Regions from separate parts of the Saccharococcus thermophilus genome, predicted to be linked through region 2. Evidence: riboswitches for the same ligand, from Rfam matches in the RefSeq annotation. Region 2 holds a riboswitch; the other holds the start of a gene.
What was found. A riboswitch is a leader RNA that binds a small molecule or an ion and turns the genes downstream of it on or off. The one in region 2 is predicted to bind thiamine pyrophosphate.
Positions count from the first base shown of each region.

Region 1: another riboswitch for thiamine pyrophosphate. It lies ahead of tenA (thiaminase II); the one in region 2 lies ahead of thiM (hydroxyethylthiazole kinase).

Region 1 is NZ_JAASRS010000001.1:2,765,250-2,772,634, reverse strand. It holds gene acmB (methyl acetate hydrolase AcmB) at 39-1,244, opposite strand; gene BDD39_RS14350 (YfiT family bacillithiol transferase) at 1,497-2,027, shown strand; gene BDD39_RS14345 (MFS transporter) at 2,278-3,474, shown strand; gene BDD39_RS14340 (methyltransferase domain-containing protein) at 3,517-4,701, opposite strand; TPP riboswitch at 4,910-5,017, shown strand; gene tenA (thiaminase II) at 5,129-5,827, shown strand; gene BDD39_RS14330 (ECF transporter S component) at 5,811-6,401, shown strand; partial or broken gene BDD39_RS16800 (ABC transporter ATP-binding protein) at 6,496-6,843, shown strand; gene BDD39_RS14325 (ATP-binding cassette domain-containing protein) at 6,829-7,385, shown strand, end outside.
Region 2 is NZ_JAASRS010000001.1:1,411,939-1,419,323, reverse strand. It holds gene BDD39_RS07330 (long-chain fatty acid--CoA ligase) at 1-1,191, shown strand, start outside; gene BDD39_RS07325 (phosphotriesterase family protein) at 1,188-2,168, shown strand; gene BDD39_RS07320 (DUF6044 family protein) at 2,304-3,971, shown strand; gene BDD39_RS07315 (glycosyltransferase family 2 protein) at 3,984-5,015, shown strand; TPP riboswitch at 5,068-5,181, shown strand; gene thiM (hydroxyethylthiazole kinase) at 5,241-6,053, shown strand; gene thiD (bifunctional hydroxymethylpyrimidine kinase/phosphomethylpyrimidine kinase) at 6,068-6,871, shown strand; gene thiE (thiamine phosphate synthase) at 6,883-7,385, shown strand, end outside.

The DNA.
Region 1 (7,385 bases), 1.4 Mb from region 2:
CGGCAAATCCATTAGAGAACAGCTATTTCAGCTTCAAATCAAGTAGCAATTTGACCTAACCGCTTCAGCGTACTGTAGACCGCTGACTCGAACTCGATGAAGCCCAAGTACGAAGCAACATCTTGGTATGGGAAAATTTGAGAAGCCCAAAATCCGCCAATGCCGTTCTCGCGGTCGATCCAGTAGAACAGGTTGGCCAGTCCTGCCCACATTAATTGGCCTGCTGGACGACCTGTAGGGATAGGATCCTCGTTTACCTGGAATGTATAAGCCCATGACTTTTGCACGCCAGGGTAGAACTCACCGTCATTAGCTAGTGATGGATCGGACGAGATCCAACCGCCGCTTTTCAATGCGCCAAGTCCGTTCTGAGACATTTGCGCGACCGTTTCCGGTTTGAGTACGCCCGCACCGTCATTCAGGATCATCCGGATAAACTTCATGTATTCACCAATGCTGGCATACAAACCATGTCCTCCCATGTCCATTTCAGGAGATTGTGGCAGGATGAGATCAGGTAGTGGCGTGATATTGCCATCCTGGGATCGGCTGTGGATGGTTGCACGACGTTCTGCCATCGACGGCGTCAGCGTGAATCCTATGTCGGTCATGCCTAAGGGGGCAAAAATATGCTCAGCCATCACTTCGCCCAGTCGCTTACCGCGTACGGCTTCGACAACTTTGCCAACCCAGTCGATGTTGACACCATAGTTCCAGCGTTCGCCTGGCTCGAATAGCAGCACACTCTTAATCGAGTCAAAGGTACTAGTGAGGATGGAAGGTATTCCCTTTGCCTCACGATATCTTCGATCCTCATGACTGAAGAACTCGTAACCGAAGCCAGCGGTGTGGAGCATCAGCATGTTGATCGTGATGTCGGTTCTGGGTTCTCTTAGTTTCGGTTGCCCGTTAGCGTCAAACCCTTCGAGAACCTTAATCTCGGCAATCTCAGGCACATACTTTTTGACCGGATCGTCGAGATTTACTTTTCCTTCCTCGACCAATTGCATCAATGCCGTGCCGGTGATGGCCTTAGTGGTCGAGAAAAGGGCAAACACTGTGTCGGTGGTCATCGGCGTTTCCTTTCCGAACTCGCGTACTCCAGCTGCGCCCTCATAGATGTTGCCCTCTCGGTCTGTTATCATTGCGACCACTCCGGGTACGCCTCCAGCCCTTCTTACAGCATTATCCAAAACTTGGTCAAGAGTATCCTTGAGAGCATTTTTAATTTCTTGCCTTATCATATCTTACCATCTCCCCCTCATGGGTTTTTATTATTTTTGATAATTTTATTTATTTTCTAAATATTTAATTTTTCAAAATCGAATGTATCATGCTTAGGCTGGGCTTGTCAAATTTTTAGGTTTTGAATTTTTGTGATAGCTATGCCTGCGACGATTATTCTGGCACAAGTGAGCTAGTAATAATGTGTTGTCTATATTAAGCAGGATTTTTTGGATGGATATAGAATATGTGCAAGAAAAGGAGGAGAAATTATGGATGACATTCGCTACCCAATTGGCAGATTTGAAGCTCCGACCACATTTCGAAAAGAAGATGTGAAACAATGGATTAATGATATTCGCCAAGTACCTAGCGCATTGCGGGAGGCCATCAGCGGACTGAACGAAGAACAGCTGAACACGCCGTATCGCGATGGCGGGTGGACGGTTGCTCAAGTTGTGCATCATATCGCCGATGCGAGCATGAATGCGTTTTTGCGCACAAAATGGACACTGACGGAGGATGTTCCTTCGATTAAACCGTTTGAGGAAAATGATTGGGCAAAGACGCTAGAAGCCCGTTCACTACATGTCGAGCCATCGTTGCAATTGCTCGAAGGCCTTCATGAGCGGTGGGCGTATCTACTAGAGTCACTGAGTGACGATGATTTTCAACGGAATTTTTATCATGAAGGTACGAAAGAGAATGTCCCTTTATATGTGTTAATCGCCATGCACGCATGGCATGGCAAACATCATACGGCGCAAATTGTCTCGTTGCGACAACGCAAAGGATGGAACTAAAAGCTGTCTGGGCAGGCAGCTTTTTTATCTTAATATAAGGAGAAAAACTTATACTGAAAATCGCTGAGCTGCCTCGCACATATAGTATATATTGAGGGAAAATGGCTTAATGAAATAGCAATGAAAAAATAAGGTGAACATATCTTATAGATTTCCGATAAGCTTTTCGCATAAAAAATTTTATCTATTTATGTTACACTAAACTGTATTGAGTGTTCGGTGTGAAATACACGATTGGAGGGAGTTTACAGTGGGTGAACCACAAAGTCAAACAATAGATGCGGCTAAGGAAAAAATTTGGACGAGAGATTTTGTCCTCATTTGCTTAGCCAACTTTTTTGTGTTTCTTGGCTTTCAAATGACATTGCCGACCATTCCGCTGTTTGTCGAGCATCTTGGCGGCAATGACCAGCTGATCGGTTTAGTGGTCGGGATTTTCACTTTTTCCGCCCTGATCATGCGCCCGTTTGCCGGCCATGCGTTGGAAACGCGGGGGCGGCGTTTTGTCTTTTTGCTAGGGCTCGCGATTTTCGTCATTTCCGTAGGTTCCTATAGCTTTATTACGAGCATTTTATTGTTGTTTATGATGCGGGTCATTCAAGGGATCGGCTGGGGGTTTTCTACGACGGCCGCGGGTACGATTGCGACCGATATTATTCCGGCCAGCCGCAGAGGTGAAGGAATGGGATATTACGGATTGTCAGGAAATTTAGCGCTGGCGTTTGGACCGTCGTTAGGATTATTGCTTGCCGGCGTGTTGTCTTTTAGCAAGCTGTTCTTGATTTGCGCTGCTTTAGGAATAGCTTCGTTATTGTTTGCGGCGAATATTACATATAAAAAAATCACGCAACCGCAAATTCAGGCCCATAATAAATGGGATATTTATGAAAAAAGCGCTCTAATACCATCGATTTTGTTGTTCTTTCTTACCGTTACATTTGGGGGAATCGCTTCCTTTTTGCCGTTATATACAGCGCAGAAAGGCATTTCCGGAATCTCGCTGTACTTCTTGCTCTATGCACTTGCCTTAATGGTGACAAGAACGTTCGCCGGGCAGCTCTATGACCGAAAAGGGCATAAAGCGGTGTTTATTCCGGGGGCAGCGCTTATTTTGCTGGCGATGCTGCTGCTTGCCTGGTTGCCAAACAAATGGATTTTGTTTGCCGCGGCCGTGTTTTACGGCTTTGGTTTCGGCACGGTGCAGCCGGCGCTGCAGGCGTGGTCGGTAGAACGGGCGCCGAAACACCGCAAAGGAATGGCCAATGCGACTTTCTTCTCCTTTTTTGATTTAGGAGTGGGAGTCGGTGCGATGGTATTCGGCCAAATCGGCCATTTGCTCGGATATCGCAGCATTTATCTCACCGCGGCGCTGTCGGTTTTTATGTCCCTCCTTTTTTATTTATTTGTTTTGAAAAAGGAGAAAACGGCTGTGTACGGACAGCGTTGATCAAGAAAAAACGCTTAGGTGATTTTCCCTAAGCGTTTTTTCTTATCTGCGCGAATGCACTTCATAAATCGCAAATTTTAAATAGTCGCCCTCATCGGCGGCGAGCAGCTTCGGATGGTCGTAGCCGGCGCCGTTCCAGTATACTTGCCGTAAAATTTTCTTCGCGTCAAACGCCGCTTCGGCGACCATCTCTTCGAACATATGAGGGCGGACGTGATACGAGCAGCTCGATGTAACGAAAAAGCCGCCGTCTTTGACAAGTTTTAAACCGTTTAAGTTAATGTCTTTGTAGCCGCGCAGCGCCTTCGGGACCGCGTGCGCCGATTTGGCGAACGCCGGCGGATCGATGATGACCACATCCCATTGTTTTCCGTCGCGAACCGCTTCACGCAAATAGTCAAAGGCGTTAGCGACAACAAATTCGACGTTCGTAAAGCCGTTTAAGGCCGCGTTGCGTTTCGCTGTTTCAATCGCGTGTTCGGAAATATCGACCGCGGTGACGTGTTTTGCTCCGTATAAGCAGGCGTTCAGCATAAACGAACCGATATGGGTAAAGCAGTCGAGCACCGTCGTGTTGCTGTCAATGAGCGGTTTAATTGCCGCGCGATTTTGTCTTTGGTCGAAGAAAAATCCTGTTTTTTGCCCATTTTCAATATCGACGATATATTTGACGCCGTTCTCTTCAATCAGCACTTCCGTTTCCGCTTCACCGTACCAAAAGCCTTTTTCCTGCTTGAGTCCCTCGAGTTCGCGGACGTACACGTCATTGCGCAAATAAATAGCCCGCGGCTGAAACACTTCCAGTAAGCCGCGCAAAATCCAGTCTTTGCGTTTTTCCATGCCGAGGGAAAGAATTTGCACAACAAGCACGTCTTCGTACTTGTCGACGATCAACCCCGGCAAAAAGTCTGCTTCTCCGTAAATAGCGCGGCATGAGCGGACGCCAGGAATCATTCGTTCGCGATATGCCCATGCTTGACGGATGCGCTCAATAAAAAATTGCTCATTTAACTCATCCTCGGGATTTTGTGTCAACACGCGCACAATCATTTGCGATTTCGGGTTAATATAGCCTTTGGCTAAAAAGTAGTGTTGATGATTGTATACATCGACGAAATCTCCCGGTTCAAAATCACCTTCAATATGATCGACTTCGCTTTGAAAAATCCATGGATGCCCTTGCTCAAGCCGTTTTTTCCGGTTTCGCTTTAAAAATACTTTTGCCACATTCTCCACTCCAATATGATGTAGTCATTTGCGTTTTTAATGATACCGAATTGTGGGCAAAGACGCAATGAAGACAACGTTTGCCGGCATTTGGCAAGATTATTTTTGGAGATATCGAATACGGCAATGATTGGGGGATAGGAAAAAAGGGTTGACAATGCTTTTCCTCGTGATATGATAAACTCAAACAAGAAAATTTCATAACGGACGCATCCACTAGGGGGGCCTTTAGAAAGGCTGAGATCAAAGTGTGCCTTTGAGACCCTTAGGACCTGATCTGGGTAATACCAGCGTAGGGAAGTGGAGCAGCGCAGTCGCGGATCGATATTTTGCTGTAGTTTTGCCGGCTCGTATGCAACGCCACTTTCTTTACGCTCTTGTAAAGGAAGTGGCGTTTATTTTTTTTGGAAAAGAGGGGGAGAAGAGGATGTCATTTACAAAAGAAGTGAGGAAAAAGGCGGACCCGATCTGGCAGGCAAGTTTTCATCACCCGTTTGTAAAGGAATTGGGAGAAGGGACGCTGGATTTAACCCGTTTCCGCTATTATGTGATGCAAGATGCTTATTATTTGCGCCATTTTGCGAGAGTGCAAGCGATTGGGGCAGCGAAGTCTACGGATCTAGCGACAACTGCAAGGCTGGCGCATCATGCGCAAAGCACATGCGAAGCGGAATTGTCGCTGCATGAGACATTTGCCGAACTGCTCGGCATTACCGAAGAAGAAAAAGCGGCCTTTATCCCGGCGCCGACCGCCTACGCCTACACGTCCCATATGTATCGAGCGGCGTATGAAGGGCATTTAGGCGATGTCATTGCCGCGATTTTGCCGTGCTACTGGCTTTATTATGAGATTGGCGAAAGATTAAAAGATTGCAAGCCAGCTGAGCCGATTTATCAAAAATGGATTGGTACGTATAGTTCGGATTGGTTTCGCAGTTTAGTAGAAGAGCAAATCGCCCGTTTGGATGCGATCGCCGAAGCGGTCACGGAAGCGGATCGCAAACGGATGGAGCAGCATTTTCTTATCAGCAGTGAGTATGAGTACGAATTTTGGGAAATGGCTTATCGTTTAGAAACATGGCCATCGGCAAGAAAGGAGATTCAAGCGTATGTCCACAACAACTAAAGGATTGAAACTCGCTGATATTTTAACAACGATTGTGATTGCGGTGGTATTCGGCATCATTTATAAAGTTTGGGGACCGCTGTATGACTTTGTGAAAGTGTTTGGTTTTCATCTTGATCAATTGATTTATGGCATGTGGTTTATCGCCGCGTCAGTGGCTTATTTGCTCATTCGCAAGCCAGGCGTTGCGCTTTTAGCGGAAATTGCCGCTTCTTCCGGTGAATTGATCATGGGATCGGAATGGGGGCTTGAAGTGCTTATTTACGGAGTAATTCAAGGACTGTTGGCGGAAGTGGTGTTTGCGGCATTTCGCTATAAAAGATTTGACGTATTGGTGGTGTCGCTTGGAGCGATTGGCGCGACCATCGGCTCGCTAGTGATGGATTTTTACAAAGGATACATTGGGGCGTTGGCACCTTGGAATATGGCGCTATTCTTGATTGCCCGCTTTGTCGGCGCGGTGGTGATTTCCGGATTTTTCGCCGTTTCGCTAGTAAAAGCGTTAGAAAAAACGGGGGTCACGCAAATGTTGCGCCCGGCTTCGAAAGATGATTATGATGCGCTCGATCGCTGAAAAAGGTGGCGGTGAAGCGATGAAACCGATCGTTGCTGTAGAGCGGCTCCGCTTAAAATTTCCAGGCAAAGATACGCTGTTATTTAAAGATTTGTCACTTACCATTTACGAGGGAGAAAAGGTATTACTGCTTGGTCCTTCCGGATGCGGCAAATCGACGTTATTGCAAGTGTTGTCTGGATTGATTCCGCATTCGATCGACGTGCCGATGAAAGCGGAGCGCCTGCAGCTTCCAGCAAACTGGGGATATGTGTTTCAGGATCCGGATGCGCAGTTTTGCATGCCGTTTGCGGATGAGGAAATTGCTTTTGCTCTTGAAAACATCGGCGTGCCGCGAAGCGAGATGCACCATCGAATCCAAACGCTGTTAGAAAAAGTCGGGCTGTTTATTGAGCCACATACCGATATTCACACGCTATCAGGTGGGATGAAACAACGGCTGGCGCTGGCGTCCGTATTGGCATTGGAGCCGGATGTGCTGTTTTTGGATGAGCCGACGGCGATGATCGATGAGGAAGGAACAAAAGAGATTTGGCAGACGGTGAAACGAATCGCTAAAGAGAAAACGGTCATTATTGTTGAGCACAAAATCGATCATGTGATCGATTTTGTGGACCGCATCGTTTTATTTAACGATGACGGAGAAATTATCGCCGATGACAAGGCACAAACAGTGTTTGCCAACTATAAAGACATCATCGCTTCTCAAGGAATTTGGTATCCGGGCGTATGGGAGGAATATATGGTAAAGCGGCAGCGCCGGAAAACGGAAAGCAGCGGGGAGAAAAGGATATATCTCCGCCAATTTCAAGGTTATCGCTCCAATGAGGTGAAAATCCGTGTGGAAGAAGCGACCGTGCATGCAGGGGAATGGATTGCTGTCACGGGCAAAAATGGCGCCGGAAAAAGCACGCTCTTGCATGCACTCATGAAATTGATTCGCACCGATGGAACGTATGAGCTGTATGGCAAAGACAGCAAGCA
Region 2 (7,385 bases):
GATGAAGTCGCATTGCCGCGGCAAACGTATGACCATGAACATGTTTACTACTGGAACGATTGTTTAGAAGCAAATCTTCCGCCGAACCCATATCAGGGACATGTCGATGATATTGCCGTGCTTCCGTATACATCGGGAACAACGGGAGTGCCAAAAGGATGCGTTCATTCACACCGGACGGTCAACGCCAACATTGTCGGCGCCTATCATTGGGCGAACGTAACAAGCGATTCTGTTTGCCTCGTTACCTTGCCGCTCTTTCATGTGACGGGAATGGTCCATAGCATGCATCTTCCGATTTTTGCCGGATCGGCCATGGTGATGATGACGCGCTGGAATCGCGACAGCGCCGCGTGTTTGATTGAAATGCATCGCTGCACGCATTGGGTAAATATAAGCACGATGCTCATTGACTTTTTAGCCAATCCATCATTATCAAAATATGATATTTCTTCTCTTGTTAGCATCGCCGGCGGGGGAGCGCCGCTTCCGGAAGCGGTTGGAGAAAAATTGTTTAAGCTGACAGGAGTGAAATATATGGAAGGATACGGGCTTTCCGAAACGATTTCGCAGACGCATTTTAACCCGCCGGATCGTCCGAAATTGCAATGCTTAGGCATTCCATCGTTTGACGTGGACGCCCGCATCATTGACCCGGCAACCGGAAAAGAGCTTGGCGTCGGGGAAGTCGGCGAAATCGTCGTGCACGGCCCGCAAGTGTTTAAAGGCTATTACCGCCGCGAAAAAGAAACGGAAGAAGCGTTTATTGAACTTGACGGAAAGCGATTTTTCCGCACCGGCGATATCGGCCGGATGGATGAGGAAGGATATTTCTTCATCGTTGACCGCGTTAAACGAATGATCAACGCGTCCGGGTATAAAGTATGGCCGACGGAAGTCGAATCGCTTCTGTATAAACACCCGGCCGTCCAGCAAGCGTGCGTTGTCGGCGTTCCTGATCCGCGCCGCGGCGAGACGGTAAAGGCGTTTATCGTGCTCCAGGAAGAATACGTCGGCAAAATCACAGAAGAAGAAATTATTGAATGGGCGAAAACACAGATGGCCGCTTATAAATATCCGCGCCTTGTCGAGTTTCGCTCGTCTTTGCCGATGACATCGAGCGGAAAATTGCTATGGCGGAAATTGCAAGAGGAAGAGTATCAAAAATTAGAAAAAGGGGCGAGAGCATGACAAAGGGAATGGTGGAAACCGTCTGCGGTCCGGTGCCGGCGAGCGAACTTGGCAAAACGCTGATCCATGAGCATTTTGTCTTTGGGTATCCTGGGTTTCAAGGCGATGTGACGCTCGGGCCGCTCCGCTTTGAGGAAGCTCTCGAGGCGGGAATTGCCGTCGCGCGAAAAATGATGGACCATGGCATCCAAACCGTTGTCGATCCGACGCCGAATGACTGCGGCCGCAATCCGGAGCTGCTCCGCCGCATTTCCGAGGCAACCGGGCTAAACATCATTTGCGCGACCGGTTATTATTACGAAGGTGAAGGGGCAACGCCGTATTTTAAGTTTCGCCAGCTGCTCGGCACGGCGGAAGAAGAAATATATGACATGTTTATGGCGGAAATTACAAACGGCATCGCCGATACCGGCATAAAACCGGGCGTCATCAAACTGGCATCAAGCAAAAACCGGATCACCGAATACGAAAAAATGTTCTTCCGTGCCGCAGCCCGCGCGCAAAAAGAAACAGGAATCGTGATTATCACCCATACGCAGGAAGGAACGATGGGGCCGGAACAGGCGGCATACTTGTTTGAGCATGGCGCCGATCCGCAAAAAATCGTCATCGGCCATATGTGCGGCAACACCGATCCGGAATACCATAAAAAGACGCTGCAATATGGGGTGTACATTGCTTTTGACCGCTTCGGCATCCAAGGCATGGTCGGCGCGCCGACGGATGAAGAGCGGATCCGCACGCTGCTCGTGCTGCTTCGCGAAGGCTTTGCCGATAAAATCATGCTTGCCCATGACACCGTCAATATTTGGCTCGGCCGTCCGCCGCAGCTGCCAGAGCCGTTTGCTGCACTGATGAGCAATTGGCATGTCGGGCATTTATTCGAAACGATCATTCCGACGCTGATGAAAGAGGGGGTAACGGAAGAACAATTAGAGCAAATGTTTGTCAAAAACCCTGCTAAATTGTTTGCATAATCAGCAACAACACAAGGCCGTTTCCAAAAAGCTAAAGCTGCTTTTTGGAGCGGCCTTTTTCTATATAGAAAAGATGCATATTTTTCCTTTTTCGATAGAAAATAAAGGAAGACATTTTAAAAAGGAGGGGAAGTGGTGCCGACAATAGAAAAGAGACTCCTGTTCTTCTCGTTCCTCGCGATCGCCTTGTTTGTATCGCCGTATTTTCTGCTTGGCGAGGATGCGCATATGCGGGTTCACGATAATTTAGATTCGAATATCGCTTGGTATAAAGTCGTCATTAGAAGCGGAGAGTTGTTTGGTTCAGTAAACGCGGTCATCCCGCAAGTCATTAACGGGCTGCCGCGCAACGCGTTCGGTACGGAGTTTAGCGGGATCGTATGGCTTCATGCGCTGTTTCCCCCGATTTATGCCTATGGCTTAAGCCAGGCGATCACCCGTGTCTTTGCGTTTATCGGCATGTATTTGCTGCTGAAAAAGCATGTGCTTCGCGATGAAAAGTGGACGTGGATTCGCATCGGGGCGGCGCTTTCGTTTGCCCTGACGCCGTTTTGGCCGTCGGGGATGTTGAGTACGCTTGGCATGCCGCTCGCGCTTTGGGCGCTGCTTAATATCCGCAACGGCGAACGATCGTGGGTGAACTATATGGTGCTTACGCTATTGCCGTTTTATTCGAGCTTTGTGCTTGGCTTTTTCTTTTTCTTAAGCGCGATGGGAATATGGTGGCTTGCCGACGTTATCCGCGGAAAGGGATGGAACAGGCGGTTTTTCTTGGCGATTGTCTATATGACGATTCTTTATTTGGCGGTGGATTACCGCCTTGTTCATTCGCTGTTATTTTCCGATGAACCGACGAGCCGCGATGAATATTTTCACGCCCGTTTGCCGCTCTGGCGGGTGATCCGCTTAATTTTCAAAAACTATATTCTCGGCCATACGCATGTAATGACGGTGCACGGGCTTGTCATTTTGCCAATAACGCTAGCCGCATTATATATCGTCTGGAAGAAGAAAATATGGCGGCAGGAAAAACTGTTTATCTTTTTGCACGCGCTCAATTTCGCGCTGTCCACATGGTATGCGTTTTGGTTTTATAAAGGTTGGGCCCCGCTGACGGAACGGTTTGATTTGTTGGATAAATTCAATTTTGCCCGCTATCATTTTTTGCGGCCGATGGTCATTTACGTGTTGTTTGCTATTTCGCTCAAAATTTTATGGCAGCAAGGACAAGCGTGGAAAAAGCTATGTTTCGCCGCTATCGCTGCTCAGTTAGTGGTGCTCACTGCATTTAATGAAGAAATTGTCTATCGCCATAAGCCGTCGTTTCGCGAGTTTTATGCGGAAAAGCAGTTTCAAGAAATGAAAGAGTATATTGGACGGCCTGTTCATACATACCGCGTCGCCAGCATTGGCATTCATCCGGCGATTGCGCAATATAACGGGTTTTACACGCTCGATACGTATAACAATTTTTATCCGCTCTCCTATAAACATAAGTTCCGTCAAATCATTGCCAACGAACTCGCGAAAAACAAAAAGCTGCGCGAATACTTCGATGAATGGGGCGGACGCTGCTATATTTTTGTCGATGAGCTGGGCAAACATTATATGTTTAAAAAGGATTCCAAGCGAACGATTAAACATTTAGAGCTCAATGCCGCTGTATTCTATCAAATGGGCGGCCGCTATATTTTCTCAGCGTTGCCGATTGAAAACGCAAAACAAAATCAGCTGACGCTTGAAAAAGTGTTTCATTCAAAAGAATCGGCATGGACAATTTATTTGTACAAGGTGATACCGTAAGGAGGGATAACATTGAACGAACCAACGCTTACGATTGTCGTGCCGTGTTATAACGAAGAGGAAGCATTGCCGGAAACGATCCGCCAGCTCCGCGCGCTGCGGGAGGCGCTTGTTGCGGAAAAGCTGATTTCCGCTGACAGCACGCTTCTTTTTGTCGATGATGGGAGCCGTGATGCGACATGGGACATTATTTACAAGGCAAGTTTGCGCTATCTGGAAGTAAAGGGGCTGAAACTGGCGCACAATGCCGGCCATCAAAATGCGCTGCTGGCCGGAATGTTTGCCGCGAAAACGCGTTCGGACTGCATCGTTTCGATTGATGCCGATTTGCAGGATGATATTGCGGTCATTCGCGATTTCGTCCAAAAATTCCAAGAAGGCTATGAAATTGTGTATGGGGTGCGCAAGCGGCGCGATGCCGATACGTTTTTTAAACGCCATACGGCGCAAGGCTTTTACAAATTAATGAAAGCGATGGGGGTCGATCTCGTCTATAATCACGCTGATTACCGTTTAATGAGCCGGCGCGTGGTCGAAGCGCTCGAGCGGTTTGAAGAAGTGAACCTGTTTTTGCGCGGCATCGTTCCTTTGCTTGGTTTTCGTTCGACAACGGTATACTATGATCGAAAAGAACGGCTGGCCGGAACGACAAAGTATCCGCTGAAGAAAATGATTGCCTTTGCCCTTGATGGAATTACGTCGTTCAGCATCACGCCGATCCGCATGATTTCGCTTCTCGGTTTTGTATCTTTTTTCGTCAGCGTATTATTTGGCATCTATTTTCTTGTATTAAAATTTACCGGCTATACGCAAACGGGATGGACGTCGCTCATTACCTCGATTTGGCTGCTCGGCGGCCTGCAGCTGATCGCGCTTGGCTTAATTGGCGAATATATTGGAAAGATTTATAAAGAAACGAAACGGCGGCCCCGCTATATCATCGATTTAGATTTATTTAATCTGCCGCTGCCGCAATCGCGGCATTCCTCTCCTGCGTTGCACGAAAAGACAGTGATGGCGGAATTGCCGCAACATCGTTCGTAATTTTTTTCTTGCAATACGGAAGCGGAAAGAGTAGACTTTTTGGTGAACAACGATATAACAATACGGGAGCTTGCGGAAGCAGGCTGAGAGTACGGCTATATTCCGCCGTTGACCGTTTGAACCTGTTTGGGTAATGCCAGCGCAGGGAAAGTGAGAATATGGGGCTGAAAAACACTTTGCTTGCGCGCAAAGTGTTTTTTATTTTGCCAAAAGGAGAGGATGGGAATGGTCAATAATCAAGAAGTGGCGAGCGTATTGCAAAAGGTGAGACAAGCCAATCCGCTTGTACATAACATCACCAATGTCGTTGTCACGAATTTTACGGCCAACGGCTTGCTTGCGTTAGGTGCTTCACCGGTGATGGCCTATGCGAAAGAAGAAGTGGCCGATATGGCAAAAATTGCAGGGGCGCTCGTCTTAAATATCGGAACATTAAATCCAACAGAAGTGGAAGCGATGATCATTGCCGGAAAAGAGGCAAACGAAGCTGGCGTTCCGGTTATTTTCGATCCGGTTGGCGCCGGGGCGACGCCGTATCGCACGGAGACGGCGCGAAACATTGCGGGCGCGGTCCAAGTGTCTGTCATTCGCGGCAATGCGGCGGAAATTGCGAATACAATCGGCGAAGCGTGGGCCATTAAAGGCGTCGATGCGGGAGAAGGGAGCGGAGATGTCGTATCGTTGGCGAAAAATGCGGCGAAGCGGCTGAAAACAGTAGTTGCCATTACAGGAAAAGAGGATGTTGTAACCGATGGAAATACAACGTATATCATCCGTAACGGACATCCGATATTAACGAAAGTAACCGGTACGGGCTGCTTATTGACCTCTGTCATTGGCGCTTTTGCGGCTGTAGAGCGGGATGTGTTAAAAGCGGCAGCGGCGGCGCTTGTCAGCTATGGAGTTGCCGCAGAAATGGCTGCGAAAAAAGCAGGAGAACAAGGACCTGGCAGCTTTCAAATCGCCTTTTTAGACGCGCTTTCCCGCGTAGGAGCGGATGAGATCCACCAATACGGCCGCATTGAACAAGGAGAATGAAGGGAGAGAAAACAATGGTATATAAAGCGTTAACGATTGCCGGTTCTGACAGCGGCGGCGGCGCCGGAATCCAGGCCGATTTAAAAACATTTCAAGAATTAGGCGTATTTGGCATGTCCGCCCTCACCGCGGTGACGGCGCAAAATACACTTGGGGTGCAAGGGGTGTACCCATTGTCGCCGGAAGCGGTCGCAAAGCAAATCGAATCGGTCGCGACGGATTTAGGAGCAGATGCGGTAAAAACGGGAATGCTGTTTAGCGCCGAAATTATTGAAGCGGTCGCCGCGAAAGTGAAACAGTTTGGCTGGACTTGTCTCGTTGTCGACCCGGTCATGATCGCAAAAGGCGGTGCACCACTGCTTCAAGAAGAGGCGGTAAATGCGCTGAAGACGTATTTGCTGCCGCTTGCGATGGTCGTTACCCCAAACATTCCAGAAGCGGAAGCATTAACCGGCCTTACGATTCGAACGATGGAAGATCGCAAAGAAGCGGCGAAACGTCTGCATGAACTAGGAGTGAAGCATGTCGTGATTAAAGGCGGTCACGACGATGATGGGGAAGAAACGGTCGATGTATTATATGACGGCAGTGAATTTTTCTATTTCACAAGCAAGCGCATCGATACAAAACATACGCACGGAACGGGCTGCACGTTTGCCGCGGCGATCACGGCCGAGCTCGCAAAAGGAAAAACGGTTCAAGAAGCAGTACAGACAGCGAAATCGTTTATCCAAGCGGCCATTGAGCATACGCTAGGCATCGGTCATGGTCACGGTCCGACGAACCATTGGGCGTACCGGGAAAAGGCGGCGCGGTAGGTGAGTGGAAAATGACGCGAATAGCAAGTGATACAATGAGAGAACAATTGAAAGTATATTTTATTATGGGAAGCGTAAACTGTGCAAAACCTCCGGCAGAAGTATTAGCGGAAGCGATTGCCGGCGGCATTACGCTGTTTCAGTTCCGCGAAAAAGGAAGCGGCGCGCTCGTTGGCGAACAAAAATATGAGCTCGCCAAGCAATTGCAGCACATTTGCCGGGAGCATGGCATTCCGTTTATCGTGAATGACGATGTCGAACTAGCCCTTGCGCTCGACGCCGATGGAGTGCATATTGGGCAGGAGGACGAAGACGCGCGCATCGTCCGCGCCAAAATTGGCGACAAAATTCTTGGCGTGTCGGCACATAATTTGGAAGAAGCGCGAGCGGCGATGGACGCCGGTGCCGATTATATCGGAGTCGGACCAATTTATCCAACAAAATCGAAAGAAGATGCGAAAAAAGCGCAAGGTCCGGAGATTATCCGTTTGCTGCGCCGCCATGGCATCGCCAT